2 regions of the Parageobacillus sp. NEAU-HV-2 genome follow, and region 2 is predicted to be linked to the other one. Evidence: riboswitches for the same ligand, from Rfam matches in the RefSeq annotation. Region 2 holds a riboswitch; the other holds the start of a gene.
What was found. Region 2 has a riboswitch for FMN ahead of AC1WMD_RS11435 (ECF transporter S component). Riboswitches for the same ligand answer to the same signal wherever they lie in the genome.
Positions count from the first base shown of each region.

Region 1 (3,417 bases), on a different contig from region 2:
TGATTTAATAGCGTTCCAAATTTCCTTTAAAATGTCGATAATGTTTTGGATAAACGTTTTTCCCTCTTCCGATTGCAGAAAAGCGGATAGTTTATCTTTCGCTTTGCTTAATTGATCATTCACTTGATTCCAATCGATATTCGCGTTTTTCATTTTATTGAATAACGAAATTAAACTGTTTATTTCCTCTTCCGTTAACGTAATTCCAAGGTCTTTTGCTACTTTTTCAATAAGCGCTCGCAAATCGGCATTCGTTTGCGGCGGGTTGTTGGCCATTTCCTCCTTTATTTTTGCCAAGAGGGCGACCGCTTTATCCGGTCCGATCGATTCCCCAAGCTTGGCGGTTTTTACCATTTCTTCCGTTGCCACTTTTTTGACATCGTCAGGAATCACTTTATCGGAAGAAACTTCATACGCCTTCATCAACCCGGTCAATGCAGCTGTGCCGGATACCGGAGACGGAGCAGTGACATAAATTTTTGCGTCTTTTACCCCGGCTGTAATCAGCGCGTTTGTATACATCTCTTTCGTTACCCATGTAATGTTATGCGTTTCCACGTCCAGTCCAGAACCTTGGGCGCCAATCGTGATCATCGCTGAGGAAATCGCCCGTGTTCCGATTTGTGCTCTCGGGATTAGCCCATCGAGATATTTATGTTCTTCTGCGTTGGAAACGGTGATGATTTGCGCGTTATCCGGCGCGTTCATCTCTTCTAATACTTTTTGTTTTTGCGGCTCGGTCAAGTTCTCGCCCAATGTAATAATGACATCGCCTTCCGCGGCATCGGCTGCTGCCATGGCTGGAAGCGTAAATAGCAGCGATGTAAGCAGACACCCTATCAACAGTCGTTTCACAATGTCAGCCTCCTTCATAAAGGTAACTTGATCATGGTGCGTTGATTTGTTTTTCCTATTACTTCTTTTTTAGAATATCCGTAATACATTATATTACTTTTTTTATATTAACAACAATGATATGATAGTGATGCGTTATCAATAAAAAAGGAGCTGGTTATGTATGGCGAAAAAAGGATATATCTTAATGGAAAACGGGGCAAAAATCGAGTTTGAACTGTTTCCGAATGAAGCGCCGATTACAGTCGCTAATTTTGAAAAATTAGCGAATGAAGGTTTTTATAATGGGCTAACGTTCCATCGCGTCATTCCTGGGTTCGTCAGCCAAGGCGGATGTCCATATGGCAATGGTACAGGCGACGCGGGCTATACGATTCCGTGCGAAACGGACAACAATCCGCATAAACATGTGACCGGCGCGATATCGATGGCGCACCGCGGACGCGATACGGGCAGCTGCCAGTTTTTTATTGTTCATGAACCGCAGCCGCACCTAGATGGCGTCCATACCGTGTTTGGCCAAGTGACATCGGGAATAGATGCAGTAAAATCCATGAAAAACGGCGATGTCATGAAGGAAGTTAAAGTGTTTGACGAGGAGTAAACAGTCGGAAAAAGACTAGGTAGACACCGTGCTGTTAAATCGTTTTATCACATTGTTTTTGTGTAGCAAGAGGTGAAAAAATGCAGCGGCGCAATTGGCTTTTGTTTTTCCTTCTGCTCGGAATAAGCTTTCTTTGGGGAGTTATTTATTGGCTGTTTATCGCCAAATAGATAAAGAGAGCAGTTTTTTCGCCGATGCCAGTTATTCGTAAAAAAATGGACAACTCGCTATGATATGATATAATAAATAAAAAACTTCATATGGTTTGCATCCTTCGGGGCAGGGTGAAATTCCCGACCGGCGGTGATGAAGCGATGCGCTTCTCAGCCCGCGAGCCGTATAGGCACGATCCGGTGCGATTCCGGAGCCGACAGTATAGTCTGGATGGGAGAAGGATCACAGCATGTAAATGATTTCCTGTTCGTATTGCTTAGGTATTTTCCTTATACGGTTTCTGCCTTTATGGCAGAGGGTTGGAGCATTTCGAACGGCAGCTGTTTGAGCGGGAAAGCTTCGCTTTTCGCAGTTTATTTTCCATTTTTTTACAAAAGTATATACCACGAAAGCCCGCGACTTGAGTCATTGGGATGAAGTGGAACACGGCTTTCAACCGAGCCGGCAGGGCGTTAAACACCAGTGAGGTGTTTGCCCATGAAAGTTTGGCGGAACAAGAGTGAGCGCCTGCACGCAGGTGTAGTAGTACGTCAGAACCCACCGACTATAGTCGTGTGGAGATTCAGATACATTGCTAGTGATTCTGCATAACTTTGCCCCAGGATATTACGCCTGGGGTTTTCTTTATGGGAAAAAGGAGGCGAATATGATGCGAAGCGACGAACAGTATATGCGCCTGGCCCTTGAAATCGCCAAAGCAGGGATCGGACAGACGTCTCCTAATCCAGTTGTCGGCGCGGTGGTGGTGAAAGACGGGGAAATTGTCGGCTTTGGCGCCCATTTAAAAGCAGGGGAGCCGCACGCAGAAGTGCATGCGATCCGCATGGCCAGCGAGAAGGCAAGAGGTGCGACGGTCTATGTTACATTGGAGCCGTGCAGCCATTATGGAAAGACGCCGCCATGCGCCGATTTGCTGATCGAAAAGGGCATCCGCCGCGTCGTCATCGCCACGACAGATCCGAATCCGCTTGTGGCTGGAAAGGGAATCGAAAAGCTGCAAAAGGCGGGAATTGAGGTACAGTTTGGCGTGCTGAAAGAAGAAGCGGATGAATTAAACCGTGTATTTTTCCACTATATTGCAACGAAAACGCCGTTTGTGACGCTCAAATATGCAAGCAGCTTAGATGGGAAAATTGCGACTTCGACTGGGGAAAGCAAATGGATTACATCCAAAGCGGCCCGCGAAGATGTGCATCGCTGCCGGGCGGTGCACGATGCAATTCTTGTGGGAGTCAATACGGTGATCGCCGACAATCCGAGCTTGACAGTAAGGCTTCCGGAGGGCGGAAAAAACCCGATCCGCATCGTCTTGGATACGCATTTGCGCACTCCGCTCGATGCTAACGTGATCCGTGACGGCGCGGCGGAAACATGGATCGTTGTCGGCAGTGAGGTCAGTGAGGAGAAAAAGAAACAGTTTGAAAAAGAACATGTGAAAGTAATCTCCATGTGCAAGCCTTACATCGATATCAAAGAATTATTGCACGTGCTTGGCGAAAAACGAGTTACTTCGCTTTTTGTCGAAGGCGGGTCGCATGTGCATGATAGCTTTATCCGCGCGGGGGCAGTAAATGAAATTGTTGCCTACTTTGCGCCGAAAATCATCGGCGGAAAACAAGCGCCGACGCCAATCGGCGGGGTCGGGTTTGCCAATATGGCGGATGTGATGGAGCTTCAAATTCGCCAAGTAGAAACGATCGGACCGGATATAAAAATCGTTGCCATACCAAAAATATAATAAGGATGGATAGAGGATGTTTACAGGAATTATTGAGGAAGTCGGA
Region 1 is NZ_JBXUJJ010000008.1:48,408-51,824, forward strand. Features, by position in the region: gene AC1WMD_RS13325 (DUF1002 domain-containing protein) at 1-855, opposite strand, end outside; gene AC1WMD_RS13330 (peptidylprolyl isomerase) at 1,019-1,459, shown strand; FMN riboswitch at 1,726-1,859, shown strand; gene ribD (bifunctional diaminohydroxyphosphoribosylaminopyrimidine deaminase/5-amino-6-(5-phosphoribosylamino)uracil reductase RibD) at 2,283-3,371, shown strand; gene ribE (riboflavin synthase) at 3,388-3,417, shown strand, end outside.
Region 1: linked by a shared signal. The riboswitch ahead of ribD (bifunctional diaminohydroxyphosphoribosylaminopyrimidine deaminase/5-amino-6-(5-phosphoribosylamino)uracil reductase RibD) and the one ahead of AC1WMD_RS11435 (ECF transporter S component) in region 2 are both predicted to bind FMN.

Region 2 (3,417 bases):
TTATGTTTTCTCCTCAACTCAAAAACTTGTTACTCAGCCGATTTAGCATGATACCCATCAGCAACATACTTCCATCTTCAATCGTTCTTTTACTTCACGAAGTCTTTTTCCGAATTTTTCCATTTTCTGCTCGAATTTTTATCTGGTACACTCTGCATGTTCACAATCGCAGCAATACAAGAAAATGCTTCTGGCATCACTCTATGTCTATTTATTTCCTGCCAATATAGTTGCGTACACCGCTTTCTCGCCGTATCATTTTATATAAATTCATACATAGAAAGGGTGCACACCGATGACAAAACAACTGCCACCAGGCCAATTCGAAACCGACAAATGGCCGATTCTCCATGAGGGAGATGTCTATCCATTTGATGAATCAACATGGGAATTCCGCTTATTTGGGGATGTAAAAGAAGAAGTCTCTCTTTCCTATCAGCAAGTAATGGAGCTGCCAAAAACAATATCGACGATCGATATGCATTGCGTGACGACGTGGTCGAAGTTTGATACAACGTTTGAAGGAATCGCCTTTCGCGAGTTTTTGCGCTTTGTTGAGCTGGAGACAGATGTGAAATACGTGAAAATTTACGGCTATTTGAACGGAGACCGCTTCGGCTATTCGGCAAACTTGCCGCTGGAGGCGCTGATGGGCGATGATGCGCTGTTTGTGTACCGCTGGAAAGATAAACATCATGACTGGCAGGATATTTCCCCAAAACATGGCTATCCACTCCGCTTTATTCCACCCGCATCGTTTTACTTATGGAAAGGGGCGAAATGGGCATCCGGGATCCGGTTTATGAAAAAAGACGAGCCGGGATATTGGGAACAGCGCGGTTATTCGATGACGGCCAATCCGTTTAAAGAAGAACGCTTTGCCAATCCAGCCGACACGTTTAAGTGATGGTGACGGAGCTTTCCGAACAAAAAACGAGGACCGCTTCGCTCAGGAAGGGTCCTCGTTTTGCTATGACTAAACATGATTAGCCACAGTTTGTTTTTGCAGCCACTGATGCAAACGAACAAATAAGAGCATAAATACAATCGTGATCATCAATCCTTTCACTGCGTTAAACGGCAAGATAGCCGAAACAACAAGCGCCTTTGTTTCCGGCGCGCTCATCGCCGGTGCGCCTAGAAAGATCGTATATGCCGGCAGAAACACATAGTAGTTCAATACGCTCATCATCAACGCCATGACGGCGGTGCCAGTGGCCAATCCAGCCAGCATTCCTTTTTTCGATTTTGTTTTGCGGTACACATAATACGTCGGCAAAATAAACGTAATCCCGGCCATGAAGTTGGCGATATGTCCGACCGGAACGCCGGTAGGACTGCCGACCATGAAATAATTTAGCACATTTTTTAGCAATTCCACGAACACTCCCGCCAGCGGCCCGTACAAAAGCGCGGCGATCAATGCCGGAACGTCGCTGAAATCCACCAAAAGAAAGTTTGGAAACGGCGGGAGCGGAAAGTTTAACAGCATCAGCAAATACGAGATGGCACTAAATACCCCAATCAAGACAAGCGCTCGGACATTCATTTTTCTCATGTCGATTCTCCTCTCCTTCTCGTGATTCATCCTCACAAGAAAGAAGGCTGCCATCTTGAGCGTCAAATAAAAAACCCTTAAGTGTTCACACTTAAGGGAGAAAAAGGGTATGCTCAAATAGACGTTCGAGTGCACAACATTCGAACGCCGGCAAACCTTCATCTTCTCCCATCCAGACTATACTGTCGGCTCCGGACTCGCACCGGATCCTGCCTTGCGGCTCGCGGGCTGAGAAGCGCAATCGCTTCATCACCGCCGGTCGGGAATTTCACCCTGCCCCGAAGATGAATCGTATCTTTTTTTATATGCGATTGTACATTTAGTATACAATTTTTATATAAATTCTGTCTACCATTTTTTATGCAATAAAGTTTTTTATTTGCACAACATTTTTATGATAAAATAAAAACGGAAAAAGATAGCAAATAGTAAGGAGAGTGGCTAAATGAAACAGGAAATCATCGAACGCTTTACGAAATACGTGAAAGTCAACACGCAATCCGACCCAAACAGCGATACTTGCCCTTCCACACCTGGCCAGCTGGAGCTTGGAAAAATGTTGGTGGAAGAATTAAAAGCAATCGGTATGGAAGAAGTGACAATGGATGAAAACGGATACGTGATGGCAACATTGCCGGCGAATACGGATAAAGATGTGCCAACCATTGGCTTTTTAGCCCATATGGACACAGCGACCGAATTTACGGGGGCAAACGTCAATCCGCAAATCGTCGAAAATTATGACGGCGGCGATATCGTCTTAAACGACTCGTTAAACATTGTCCTGTCGCCAAAAGATTTCCCGGAATTGGCCAACTATAAAGGCCATACGCTCATCACCACCGACGGCACGACGTTATTGGGAGCAGACGATAAAGCAGGAATCGCCGAAATTATGACGGCGATGGCTTATTTAATTCAGCACCCGGAAATTAAACACGGCAAAGTGCGCGTCGCCTTTACGCCGGATGAAGAAATCGGCAGAGGCCCGCATAAGTTTGATGTCGCTAAGTTCGGCGCTAAATTTGCGTACACAGTCGACGGCGGCCCGCTCGGCGAATTGGAATACGAAAGCTTTAACGCCGCGGAAGCAAAAATCACGATCAAAGGGAAAAACGTCCATCCCGGCACTGCCAAAGGAAAAATGATCAACTCGATGAAAATTGCGATGGAATTTCACGGACAGCTTCCTGCTAACGAGGCGCCTGAGCATACGGAAGGATACGAAGGATTTTATCATTTGCTGTCTTTCCAAGGAAATGTCGAAGAAACAATGCTTCATTACATAATCCGCGACTTTGACCGCCAACAATTTGAAGCACGCAAAGCAAAAATGCAGGAAATCGCGGCAAAATTGCAAGAAAAGTACGGAAAAGAGCGAATCATGATTGAAATAAAAGACCAATATTATAACATGAAAGAAAAAATCGAACCTGTCCGTGAAATCGTCGATATCGCCTATGAAGCGATGAAAAACTTAAATATTGAGCCGAAAATTTCGCCGATCCGCGGCGGAACGGACGGTTCGCAGCTTTCCTACATGGGACTGCCGACGCCAAACATCTTTGCCGGCGGCGAAAACTTCCACGGCCGCTACGAATATATTTCCGTCGACAACATGATCAAAGCAACAAATGTGATTATTGAAATTATCAAGCTGTTCGAGCAAAAAGCGTAACATAAAAGCTGGTTCCAAACAGTGGCTTGGAACCAGCTTTGTTTTTTAGTGCAGCTTTTGAATGCGCCCTTCGATGCGGGCATCAAATGGCTGCGGAAGCTGTTTAATATAATCGACGAGCGCATCTAGATCGACCGGTCCTACTTCCCGATTTTTTCCTTCTGTAAATACCGTGAAGTTA
Region 2 is NZ_JBXUJJ010000006.1:83,939-87,355, reverse strand. Features, by position in the region: gene AC1WMD_RS11440 (sulfite oxidase-like oxidoreductase) at 296-907, shown strand; gene AC1WMD_RS11435 (ECF transporter S component) at 977-1,558, opposite strand; FMN riboswitch at 1,715-1,848, opposite strand; gene pepT (peptidase T) at 2,004-3,236, shown strand; gene AC1WMD_RS11425 (bifunctional metallophosphatase/5'-nucleotidase) at 3,282-3,417, opposite strand, start outside.